Regions from separate parts of the Arthrobacter sp. 10N410 genome, predicted to be linked through region 1. Evidence: riboswitches for the same ligand, from Rfam matches in the RefSeq annotation. Region 1 holds a riboswitch; each other region holds the start of a gene.

Region 1 (4,076 bases):
CGTCAGGGGCCGCCGTCGTGCGACCGGTCCCGCTCCGGAGCCACGCCCGGCCGCCGTCGTCCTCGACGAGCGCCCGCGTGACGCGCACCGCGAAGCGCGCCGCGGCCGGCGCAGCGCGTTCCGTCAGGTAACAGACTTCGCCGCTGTCAGCGGCGTGGGGCAGAAGGCAGGCATTGCCCTGGCCGCCACGGGTTTGGTCCTCACCGTTACAGTTCCGGCCACCGGCCCCGTGATGGCCACCGATGCGGCCAGGTCCGGTTCGGTTTCCGCGGCGGCCCAGCCCGAGGTCAAGGCCCCGGCCGCCGAAATCAACTTCAACCGCACGGCCGTCACCACCAAGGGTGACCCGGACAGCAAGCTCAAGCAGTTGCTGAGCGCGCAGTCCGTCGGCAGCATCACCCGGGCAGCCTCCGCGGGCAGTCTCGGGGCGCCGCTGGATTCCATGGTCACGGCCTCGCCGTTCGGCTACCGGGTCAGTCCCATCACGGGAGCCGTCGGGGAATTCCACCGGGGCCAGGACTACGCGGCCCAGTGCGGCACTCCTGTACATGCCGCCGCGAGCGGCACCGTAACCTTTTCCGGCTGGCACCCCTACGGGGGCGGCAACCGGGTCGTGATCGACCATGGCAACGGCCTGGAGACCACGTACAACCACTTGTCGTCCTCCGACGTCCACGTGGGCCAGCAGGTCTCACGTGGCGATGTGGTGGCGATGAGCGGGACCACCGGCGCCTCCACCGGCTGCCACCTCCACTTCGAGGTGATGGTCAACGGGGAAGTTGTTGACCCGCTCGGCTGGCTTTAGCCAAGCCGAGGGACCACTCGCATTTCTGTGACACGCCGTGATCTGAATGTGACATTGAGTCCCAACTGCTGTACCGTATGAAGCACGCCAACTTCTCCGAAGTTGGCGCTCTTGAGTGGATTGCCTAACTCTGCCACCGCTCAAGGTCCGTTCGCATGACATCGTCTGGCAGGGGCGGGGGAACCAATTTTGGTCTTCGCAAGAAGACCTTGGGGTTAAGTCGCAAAGCTTCCCAGGAAGCAGCGCGGCCGGGTGACTCCCATCCGAATCCGACAGCTCACCTCGTAGGCATTGGGAGAGGCTACTTTCGTGTCTTCACGCCACAATGCTGCGCGTTCTCGCGCTGGCGAGGCTCAGTTGAGCCCGCTGAATTCCATGCTCCGTGCCGCCCTTGCCGGCGCCCGGACTGGATCACACAACGCAGTTCCCGCTTTTGGCGCGTCTTCGCAGTACACCCTTCGCTAAGAAACCCGTTTCGGGGCGATCCGGCGTACCCCCAAGATGCCGGAGCGTCCTCAGTCCCGCCTGCAAGCAGCGCGGACCCAAGGATCACGAAAGAGAGAACTGAATGACTACTCGTGCAACCATTGCACGCCACCGCGCGGAGGTCACCAAGACCAACTCGCTGGCTGTCATTGCTAAGGCCGTCGGCGACAACGCCGGTGGTATGGGTCGCCAGGCCGCGGTTATCGCTGCAGCCTCCGGCCTGGTCCTGACCAGCGGTATCGCAGCCAACGCTGCCGAGACCAACGTTCAGCGTGAATCGACTTCCGCTTCGGCCATGGAAGTACAGTCCAACGCACCGGCCACGATCTCCGCGGCCTCCAGCATCGCGATCTCCTACGAGAAGCCTGCTGTCACCACCGCGCCGGCTCCCGTTGTCGAGGCGGCCAAGCCCGTCGTCAACGTCCAGGAAGCGGACACCGCCGTCACCGGTACCGGAACTGGTACCGGCACCGCGGTCACCGCATCGCTGGCCACCAAGGCTCCGGCCGCCGTCAGCGGCATGGGCGCTTCGATCGCCGCTGCTGCCTACGCACAGATCGGTGTCTCCCAGGATTGCACCATGCTGGCCACCAACGCGTTGGCCGCAGTGGGCGTCCACTACCACGGCTGGCCGGCGGGTTACCTGTCCCTGGGCCGCACCGTGAGCGCCGCCGAGGCCCAGCCGGGCGACCTCGCCTACTACCAGAACGGCGGCATGGGCATGGCCCACATCGCCGTTTACGTCGGCAACGGCATGGCCGTCCATGGCGGCTGGAACGGCGGCACCACCGCGCTGTACAGCGTCAACGTGGGCTCCGGCCCGGTCTTCATCCGCGTCGGCGGCTAGGACTTAGGCGCGTCTAACGCCTGAAGCTTTGTGAAGGACCCCTGCCCTCGCGGCAGGGGTCCTTTGCAGTTTGCGGCTCGCTCGCGCCCGCCCGCCGACGCGCGGCCGGGAAGCCCGGCAAAGAAAAATTCGGCAATCCGGGCCTTCGGTGTTTACTCTTGTGGTGTCGATCCATAGCCCGACCATGCACAGGGCAGCCGGCCCTCGTGCCCCTGGCGGGTGCGGCCGTGAAGAGGTATGCGGATGCGCACTCTCGTTCTGAATGCTGGATATGAACCGCTGGCGGTAGTCACCTTCCGCCGGGCGCTGGTGCTTGTACTGACCGGGAAGGCCAGCGTGGTGGCCGAGGGGGATGACCCCGTGGTGGGTCCGCAGGATATCCTCGGCCGACCGACGGTGATCCTGCTTAACCGGTACATCAGGCCGCGCTACAACACCCTGACGGCCGTGAGCCGCAGGGGAGTGCTCCGCAGGGACAACCACCGTTGCGCCTACTGCGGCAAGGCTGCCCACACCATCGACCATGTCCACCCCAAGTCGCGGGGCGGGGCGGATTCCTGGGAGAACCTGGTGGCGGCCTGCCTGCGCTGCAACAACGCCAAGGGAGACCACACGCCCGCCGAAATGGGCTGGAAACTGGGCTTCGTTCCCGGGCCGCCGAAGGGCACGATCTGGCAGATCAAGGAACTGGAGAAGCCGACGCCCGCCTGGGATCCGTTCCTGCTCCCCGAAAAGGCGCACTGAGCAGGCGCACCGGCGTCGCGGGCTGACCCGGCCGCGGTGAGGCCGATGCGGCTAGGCTGGGCTGGTGGAATTTGACGCTGTTGTACTCGCCGGGGGCCGGTCCGCCAGGCTTGGCGGCGTACCCAAGGCCCGGCTGACGGTCGACGGCGGCACCCTGCTAAGTCGGTCACTGCAGGCTGCCCGGGGCGCCCGCCGGACCGTCGTCGTCGGCCCCGACCCCGGCGACCTCCCACCAGATGTGCTCGGCTGTCGCGAGGACCCGCCGTTTGGCGGACCCGCCGCCGCGATTGCCGCCGGCCTTTCCGCCCTGGCCGCCGTTGGGCGCGGCGAGCCCGCCGCAGCCGGCGCGGCCTCGCTGACCCTCGTGCTGGCCTGCGACATGCCCCGCGTGGCCGACGCCGTCCGCGCCTTGCTCGACGCACTGGCTGATGTCCTCGCCAATGCCCCGGGTGACGCCGCGGCCGGCCCCGTCGACGGGTTCGTGGCCGTTTCGGCGGACGGCCGCCTGCAACCCCTCGTGGGACTTTATGGCACGGCCGCGCTAGAACGCGCCGTCGCCGACGCGGCGCGGCGGAACGCCCTCGAGGGGGGCTCAGTGTTCTCCCTCCTTGCTAGTCTTGAGCTGCGGCAGGTTCCGGTTCCGTCGGGTTCCACCGATGATGTGGACACTTGGGACGACGCCTCCGCCATGGGGGTGTCCACGCCCGGTCCGGGCCAGTCCGGGGCGCTGGGGCCCAACTCAACTTTGGAGGCAAACGGTGAAGAGCCAGGATGAAACGCTTGAAGACTGGTGCCGTGCGCTGCTCCAGGCCCTTGAGCTCGAAGATGTCGAGATCGACATCAACGAAGTGCTGGGGCTGGCCGGTGTGGCCGCCCACTCCGTCGTCCGGCCGGCCGCGCCGCTGACCACCTTCATCGCCGGCTTCGCCGCCGGCCTGGCGTCCGGATCCGGCCAGGCGCCGGACAGCGTGTCAATGCAGGCCGCCATGGGCGTGGCCCGGAAGCTCGCCAAGGAGTACGCCGCCGCCGAGGCTTCCGGGGCATGACCCCGGAGCCCCCTGACGGCAGCAGCGGCGTCGAGGACGACGATTCCGTGTCCGAACCGTCCGCCGCGCCACCGGATGCCGACGCCTCCGTCGACAATAACGCCCACGACGACGATGACGCCGACGACGGCGCCGCCGCCGTCGCGGA
Region 2 (4,076 bases), on a different contig from region 1:
GCGGTAATCGGCCTGGCGTTCCTGATCAAGATGCTGCAGGGCTTCCTGATAGTGCCCGGACTGGCCCTAGCCTACCTGTGGGCGGCACCCACCACCCTCGGCCGCCGGCTCCTGCACCTCCTCGCCGCCGCGGCGGGGATCGCCGTCGTGGCCGGCAGCTACCTGGCGCTGTTCCAGCTCACTCCCGCCTCGGCCCGGCCGTACATGGCGGGGTCGGAGACCAACAGCTTCCTGGAACTCACCTTCGGCTACAACGGCCTGGGCCGGATCACCGGGTCCGGCGGCGGGATGCCCGGTGGAAATGCTTTCGGAAATGCCGGCGGCCCGGGCGGAAACGGCAACGTGGGCTTCGGCGGCGCGGCCGGGATCACCCGGATGTTCGGGACCAGTTTCGGCGGCGAAGTGTCCTGGCTATTGCCGGCGGCCCTGGTTCTGCTGGTGGCAGGTTTGTGGTTCACCCGGCGCGAGGCCCGGAGCTCCGCCACCCGTGCCGCGCTCCTGCTCTGGGGCGGCTGGCTGCTGATCACGGCAGGCATCTTCAGCTTCATGAGCGGCACCGTGCATCCGTACTATGCCGTGGCACTGGCCCCCGCCGTCGCGGCCCTGGTGGGCATCGGCTCGGCGGAACTGTGGCGCGGCCGGACCCACTGGCCCGCTCGGATGGTCCTGGCCGTGACGGTGTTGGCTGCCTCGGTCTGGTCCGCCGTGCTCCTGGGCCGCGACCCGGCATGGCTGCCCGGGCTCCGGGTGATCGCCGTCGTCCTGGGCGTGCTGGCCGCCGCGGCGCTGCTGCTCCGGGTGGACAGCCTGGCGGCGCTCCCGGCCCGGCTCCGCAAAGCCGCTGCGGCCGGCGTCGTGGTCCTTTCACTGCTGGCCGGCGGGCTCGGGACCACCGCCTGGACGCTGGCGACGGCGGCCCAGGCGCATTCGGGGTCAATCCCCACCTCCGGGCCCACCGCGTCCGCGATGGGCGGCGGCTTCGGGGCGGCGGGCAGGCCGGACGGCGGGATCCTCGGTTCCAGCGGGGCGGCCGCCGGCGGGCCCGGCGGACCCGGCGCGGATACGGCGTCGGCCGAGCTGACAGCGTTGCTGAAGTCCTCCGGCGCCAAATGGTCCGGGATTGTCTCCGGCGCCACCCAGGCCGCCAGCCTGGAACTCGCCACCGGCACCAATGTGATCGCGCTGGGCGGCTGGAACGGCGGCGACCCGTACCCCACGCTCGAGCAGTTCCAAGCGATGGTGGACCGCGGCGAGATCGGCTACTTCATCTCCGGCGGCATGGGCGGCCTGGGCGGGGGCCGCGGCGGCAACTCCGAGGTCGCCAGCTGGGTCGCGGCCAACTACCAGGCCCAGACCGTGGGGAACGCCACCGTGTACAAGCTGGCGAAGTAGGCTCCTCTCCCCCGCTTGCCTCCGTCTCCGCCGCGCCGTTTCGACGGTTCCGTGCCCGCTCGATGCTTACCGGCGTCGAGCTGTGACATCTGATTGAAAGTCCGGTACCGTTTTAGGGTGCGGCCATCGATCTGGCCGCGTGTCCGGGCTGACGCCAAACTCTGCCGCTACCCGGATTCCCATGGACCAGGCAGAGACGGGGAACCCAGAGTTCCCGGGCATTCTGCATCCATGCACCCTTGGGGTTAAGCCGCCACGTCGAGATTCCGTGCGGCCGGATTTCGCATCCGAACCCGACAGCTAACTCCGTAGGCGTTGAGAGGCGAACATGACTGAAATCAAGGCACCCACGCGCCCAGAAGGCGCTAAACGCACGTCCGACGCCGAGCGCGCGCGCCACCGCGCCGAGCCGGCGAAGCACACTTCGAGCCCGTCCCGGCCCCGTGCCCGTGCCCGGACCAATGGCAAGCGCGCCGCCGTCGTAGCCACCGCTTTCGCCGTCCTGCTGGGGGCAGGGGCCGCGGGCCAGGCCTCCGGCACTGCCGCGCATACGGCCGAAGCGTCGAAAGACACGGCCGCGTCCCTGCAGACCCTGGACTTCGAACGCGTCGGCAGCAACACGCCCACCTCGCCCGCCCCGATGAGCGTGGAGGCCCAGGCCTCCAAAATCAAGCCCGCCAAGGCCCCGGCGGCCAAGGCGCCGGCTCCGGCTGCCAAGGCGCCTGCTCCCGCGAAGCCGGTCGCCATTGACGACCCCGCCGGTGCGCAGGCCTACGCCGCCTCTCAGCTGCCCGCCCACGGCTGGGCCCCGAGCGAGATGCAGTGCCTGATGAAGTTGTGGACCAGGGAGTCCGACTGGAAGACCACGGCTACCAATGCCAGCAGCGGCGCTTACGGCGTGGTCCAGTCGCTGCCCGCCGAAAAGATGGCCAGCGCCGGCGCCGATTACCGGACCAACTACCGGACCCAGATCAACTGGGGACTGCAGTACGTGCAGGACCGCTACGGTTCACCGTGCGGCGCCCTGAACTTCCACTACGCGAACAACTGGTACTAAGCGCGGCCGAGGCTGCATGCCATGAGTGAGGCCCCGGATCTTGGGATCCGGGGCCTCACGTGCGCCTGCCGCCGCGCCTGCGGAATACGGGCCGCGCTACGGAACCGCGCGGCCGCGCTAGCCGTTCGGACGGTTGGGGATGTACTGCACCCCCCACTTGTTGCCGTCGGGATCGGCGAAGTAGACGAAATGCCCCCAGTCCTGGACATCGATGTCGCTGACGTCCACACCGTTGTCCTTGAGTTGCTGGTGCGCCGCCTGGATGTCGCTCACGACCAGCTGGAGGCCGGGGGCGGTGCCGGGCGGGGCGTCGTTGAGGCCCTCGCCAATCGCGATCGAGCACCCGGAACCCGGCGGGGTCAGCTGGACGAAACGGATGCCTGGCGTGGGCCGTTCGTCGTAGTCGGCGTTGAAGCCGACCTTGTTCACATAGAAGTCCTTGGCCCGGTCCACATCCGACACGGGGACAAACACGAGTTCAAGTTTCCAGTCCATGGGCACAGGCTAGTCCCGGACGCCTTACGCCGGAACCCTTGACCGCGGGGACGTTTCAACCGCCCTACCCGCGAGGGCAGCAGTGCATGCCGGCGGCTAGACCGCGATGCCGTACAGGCGGTCTCCGGCGTCGCCCAGCCCGGGCACAATGTACGACTTTTCGTTGAGCTTCTCGTCGATGGAGGCCAGCACGATGGTCACGTTGGCGTCCGAGAGCTCTTCTTCCAGCTTGGCCAGGCCCTCCGGGGCGGCCAGCAGGCAGATACAGGTGACGTCCGACGCGCCGCGCTTGAAGAGGAACTTGATCGCCTCGCGCAGGGTGCCGCCGGTGGCGAGCATCGGGTCCAGGACGAAGATCTGCCGGTCTGTCAGGTTCTCCGGGAGGCGCTCGGCGTAGGTGATGATGTCCAGGGTCTCTTCGTCCCGGGCCATGCCCAGGAAGCCGACCTCGGCGGTGGGCACCAGCTTGGTCATGCCCTCCAGCATGCCGAGACCGGCGCGCAGGATCGGAACCACCAGCGGGGTGGGCTTGGTGAAAGCCGTGCCGACGGTGGTGCTGACCGGCGTCTCGATGGTCACCGGCTCGGTGCGGACGTCCCGGGTTGCCTCATAGGCCAGGAGCGTGACGAGCTCCTCGGTGAGCTGGCGGAAGACCGGGGACGGGGTGTTCTTGTCCCGCAGAACGGTGAGTTTATGGGCGACCAGCGGGTGGTCGACAACGAGAGTGCGCATGGGTCAAAACTACCACCCGGACCTTCAGGACCGTCCCGCGGGGTCCGGGGTATCGGCGTCGGCGGTCCGCTCCGCGGTGCTGCCCTTGCGGCCGCGGGCGGGGGCGCCGTCGCGCAGGTGCGCATCGTTGTCGAACGTCGGCGCGGGGCCGGTGTGTTCCCGGTGCCGCAGCACATGGAACAGCCTGTGGGCCAGGATCACGATCCCCACCCAGCCCAGCCCCAGGGCCCAGCCGAAGATCACATCGGTCATCCAGTGATGGCCCAGGAAGACGCGGCTCATGCCCATCGCAAGGATGAAGATCGCACCCGCGGTGATCAAACCGACGCGGGCTATGGTGCGTCTGACCTGCAGGCAGGCGAGGTAGACCACCAGCCCGATTACCACGGTGGTGTTCAGC
Region 3 (4,076 bases), on a different contig from region 1:
TTGCCGCTCACCGGGGACGAGCGCCGCCTTCCCGCAACGCTTCGTCCGGGCGTAGGCTCTGGCCCATGCGAAAGATCATTCTGGCCCTCCAGGTCTCCCTCGACGGTTTTTTCGAGGGGCCGAACGGAGAGATTGACTGGCACATGGTGGACGAGGAGCTCCACAGCCACTTCAACGAGCAACTGGCCTCTATGGGCGCCTTCCTGGACGGCCGCGTGACCTACGAACTGATGGCCGACTTCTGGCCGACGGCGGACCAGGATCCGTCCAGTACACCGGCTATGGTCGAGTTCGCCAAAATTTGGCGGGACATGCCGAAGATTGTCTACTCCAGGACGCTGGAACGGGCCGACTGGAACACTACGGTGGTGCGCGACGTCGTCGCCGATGACGTGCTGGCACTGAAGGCGCAGCCCGGCGGCGACTTGGCACTGGGCGGGGCCGACCTCGCCGATACCTTCCGCCGGCTCGGGCTCATTGACGAGTACTGGATTTATGTCCACCCGGTGCTGATCGGGCGGGGGAATCCCTTGTTCAAGTCAGCAGACGACAGGACCGCGCTCACGCTCGCCGGCACCCGCGCGTTTGGCAACGGCGTCGTCCTGCTGCGGTACGCCGGCTGAGCTCACCGGCCGGCGTAAACGTGCACAAAAGCCGGTGGCCAGCTGCCGTTTAGCAGCCGACCACCGGCCCTGGAAAGAGGTTCTTACGCTTTTTGCTATGCGCTGGCGCGGACGAAGGTCACGCCACCCGTGGCGGTCAGCCAGGACAGCGGGTGCTTGATCGTCTGGTTGCTGCCGTTCATGCCACCGCTGATGGCCATGCCGTCACCGGCGTAGATGGCGACGTGGCCGGACTGGACGATCATGTCGCCGGGCTGCGGGGCACCCACAACCTTGCCGTAGCCCATGAACTGCTGGGGACCGAGGTCGCCCACGTGGATACCGGCCGCACCGAGGGCCTTCTCCACCATGGCGGTGCAGTCCTGGGTGATGCCGATCTGGCTGTAGGCGGCCGAAAGCATCGCGGCGTTGGCTCCGCCGGCTGCCGAGGCAGGTGCCACGGCCGCCTTCGCCTGAACGCTGACCTGCGGCGCTGCCGGCGCGAGCACCGGAGCGGGGGCAGGCGCGACAGCCGGAGCGGCGGCAACCGCAGGGGCGGTGACGGGCTTGGGCTGCTCGATCACGGGCGCCGGCGTGGTAGCGACTGCCGGGCGGGCGAAGCTGATCTGAACTGCGGAATCAGCGGTAACCGGCGCGGAGACCTTGCTGCCGACGTCAACCGACGAAGCCGGGCCGGTCTTGTTTTCGGCCGGGGCAACGGCTGCATTGGCTGCCATTCCGCTCGTGAGGACGAGGCCGGAGGCTGCGAAGATTACTGCGGCCTGACGACCGATGGTGCCTGATTTGCCCGAGAATGCTGAGGCCCGTCCGGCGGATGCGTCGGAACGATGGCGCGCAGAAGTAATGCTTGAAGTCATGTTTGTAGCCTCTCCCAATGCCTGCGAGGTGAGCTGTCGGATTCGGATGGGAGGCACCCGGCCGCGGGCCCGTCAATGCGGGCGCTGTGCGGCTTCACCCCAAGACCTGCTAAAACTGCAGGTCAAAAGTGGTTTCCCCGTCTCTGCCAGAAAGGTTGCATTCGGATCCCAGGCCGCGGCAGAGTTAGGCAATCGGCTCGGGAGCGCCCGTATCGGAAACAAACAGGCACCCATCTACGGTAACGGGCCCGGGCGGGAATGTCACATTCAGATAACGGATCCGTGTCCTGGCGCGGAAGAAAGCCTAGGACGCTGCTACCTGCCAGCCATAGGATGAGGGCACCCAGCATTCCCCGAGCGGAGGCCCCGTTATGAACAGCCACTGTGTCGCAATTTGCCAGCTCAGCGATCAGCCGCAGGAGGATTTCGACGTCAACACAGAGCTGCTGGTTCTCGAGGGAAAGGAAATCCACGTAGCCACGTGGGACGCGGAACCGCGCGACGGCGGCTTCGATATCCACGTCCTGAATGACCGCGTGGACGCGCTCGGTTTTATGGTGGTGACCGACTGGCAGTTCCTCGACGGAAAGGCGTATGCCGTCGTGGAGCGCCGGCCCGGCAAGTAGCGCTACTTCGCCATCCCGGAGGTGACGGCAGCGATCGCCTCCCTCACCAGACCGGCGTCGTCCGGGGTGCCCGACTCCGCCAGCCCGGCCTGGCGCCGGTAACGGTCCCAGTCCCCTCCCCCGGCCCGTAGCTCGCGGAGCGGCGCCATCAGGGCCGCCCGCCGCAGCCAATCGTCCGGGTCCTGCAGCCAGCGGCCCAGCACGGTTTCCGCGCGGGAACGGTTTTGGCCGTCCAGTCCCGCAATCAGCGGCCCGACGACGTCGGTCGCCAGCGGATCGGCCAGCTCGCGCAGGCGCGCAGTCCGCAGGAAACCCTCGATCCGGGTCAGGTCCGAATTGTCCAGCAGGGCCAGGCTGGACTGCAGCAGGACGATGGCGGCAAGGCGGCGTTCGAAGACGGGCACCTCCCACAACTCCGAGCTGAGGGCGGTGACATCGTCGCGGCCTAGTGACCGGTACCGGCGCAGCGCGTCGCGGACAGTGCCGCGGACGGCGCCAACCGAGGAGCCATAGCTCCCCAGGGCCGGGCCGTATCGCGCCTGCGCTTCCTCGGCCCGCTGCCACGAGCTCTCACGCAGCAGCGCCGCGTCAATGAAGTCACCGGCCTCGCTCATGGATCCATTCTGTCGTGCGGGGGCCGGCTTGGCCTAAGCAGCTGCGTCCTCCCGCGGGAAACCGTCGGCGAGCGCAGTGTCCTACGCGGACCGCTGGGGCCCGGGGGCCCGCACGCGCTAGCCGGTCACCAGTCTGGTTGAGCTATTCCAGGTCAACCGCCCGTGCTGGAAGTCCGAAGCCCGGCCCACGGACACTGCGTACTCGTCCCGGGTCGGATATCCCAGACGTCCCCTTTCCCTGCCGAGGGCCGTCCACTTGGCACGGATCGCACCGAGGACGTAGTGCGACCCGGTCTTCGCCGACCAGTAGATCGATGCACCGCCCGAGCCTGTGAAGTGGCTGTAACGCCCCACGCCATCGGGGGTGCGCGTCTCGTCTGACGTCGGATAGCCCAGCAGCCCCCGTTCCCTGCCCAGGGCCGACCACTTGGCACGGACCGCGCCCGTGATGAAGTGCGCCCCGGTGCTTGGCGTCCAGTAGATCGATGAACCCCCCGAACCTGTGAAGTGGCTGTAACGTCCCACGCCATCAGGGGTGCGCGCCTCGTCCGACGTCGGATAGCCCAGCAGTCCCCGTTCCCTGCCCAGGGCCGACCACTTGGCACGGACCGCGCCCGTGATGAGGTGCGCCCCGGTGCTTGGCGTCCAGTAAATGGATGCCCCGCCGGAGCCGGCGAAGTGTTCATACCGCCCGATCGTGTCCGGGGTTGTCAGCTGGTCGGTGGTGGGGAACCCCAGGACACCGGCAGCGCCGCCCGCGGCCTTGTAGCGGGCATAGATCGCGCCTGCGACCCAATGGGCCCCGGTGGACGGGGACCAGCAGATCACGCCCTTGGTGTAGTCCTGGCATTTCCCTGCCCCCACCGGGTACTCCAAGGTCAGCGACCTGCCGAGGACAGACCGCGGGTCACCGGCATTGGTCTGGTACGCCTTCAGGCCGATGGGATCGTCGACGCCCATTCCGGTGAGCATTACTTTCTGTGCTCCTTGGCCGTCGTCCGCGGTCAGCAGATAGTAGGTGTCGGCGGTTCCGGCCTGACCGACCACCGTCGGCTTGAACGTCACGCTCTGATGTGCGGACTCTCCAGGCGGGATCACCAGGCCTTCCGAGATTGGAACGGTGGTGGAGAATACACCCTCCGGCGCCTTGGCCTTGGTGATCGTCAGGGGGATGTTGCCAGTGTTAGTAATGGTGAAATCCCGGGTGGCCGCAGCGCCGGCAGGCACATCACCAAAGTCCAGGGATGCCGGCAGCTGCAGATGCGCTACGCCCGACACGGCGGTCGCCGTCACCGGTACCGTGAGTGATCCTCGGTCGCTCGTGATGAGGAGCTGATCAGCCACCGGGGTTGCCGT

What was found. A riboswitch is a leader RNA that binds a small molecule or an ion and turns the genes downstream of it on or off. The one in region 1 is predicted to bind cyclic di-AMP.
Region 2: linked by a shared signal. The riboswitch ahead of AC1DB8_RS09170 (aggregation-promoting factor C-terminal-like domain-containing protein) and the one ahead of AC1DB8_RS11905 (NlpC/P60 family protein) in region 1 are both predicted to bind cyclic di-AMP.
Region 3: linked by a shared signal. The riboswitch ahead of AC1DB8_RS05640 (hypothetical protein) and the one ahead of AC1DB8_RS11905 (NlpC/P60 family protein) in region 1 are both predicted to bind cyclic di-AMP.

Annotation. Positions count from the first base shown of each region.
Region 1 covers NZ_JBFTIP010000004.1:190,571-194,646, reverse strand. Annotated here, with positions in the region: gene AC1DB8_RS11910 (M23 family metallopeptidase) at 1-805, shown strand, start outside; cyclic di-AMP (ydaO/yuaA leader) riboswitch at 952-1,110, shown strand; gene AC1DB8_RS11905 (NlpC/P60 family protein) at 1,374-2,138, shown strand; gene AC1DB8_RS11900 (HNH endonuclease) at 2,382-2,882, shown strand; gene mobA (molybdenum cofactor guanylyltransferase) at 2,947-3,657, shown strand; gene AC1DB8_RS11890 (DUF6457 domain-containing protein) at 3,641-3,928, shown strand; gene AC1DB8_RS11885 (molybdopterin-binding protein) at 3,925-4,076, shown strand, end outside.
Region 2 covers NZ_JBFTIP010000003.1:318,486-322,561, forward strand. Annotated here, with positions in the region: gene AC1DB8_RS09165 (glycosyltransferase family 39 protein) at 1-1,392, shown strand, start outside; cyclic di-AMP (ydaO/yuaA leader) riboswitch at 1,542-1,722, shown strand; gene AC1DB8_RS09170 (aggregation-promoting factor C-terminal-like domain-containing protein) at 1,721-2,449, shown strand; gene AC1DB8_RS09175 (VOC family protein) at 2,567-2,944, opposite strand; gene upp (uracil phosphoribosyltransferase) at 3,041-3,676, opposite strand; gene AC1DB8_RS09185 (phosphatase PAP2 family protein) at 3,701-4,076, opposite strand, start outside.
Region 3 covers NZ_JBFTIP010000002.1:242,176-246,251, reverse strand. Annotated here, with positions in the region: gene AC1DB8_RS05645 (dihydrofolate reductase family protein) at 66-623, shown strand; gene AC1DB8_RS05640 (hypothetical protein) at 719-1,480, opposite strand; cyclic di-AMP (ydaO/yuaA leader) riboswitch at 1,485-1,650, opposite strand; gene AC1DB8_RS05635 (hypothetical protein) at 1,852-2,106, shown strand; gene AC1DB8_RS05630 (DNA alkylation repair protein) at 2,109-2,720, opposite strand; gene AC1DB8_RS05625 (Ig-like domain-containing protein) at 2,838-4,076, opposite strand, start outside.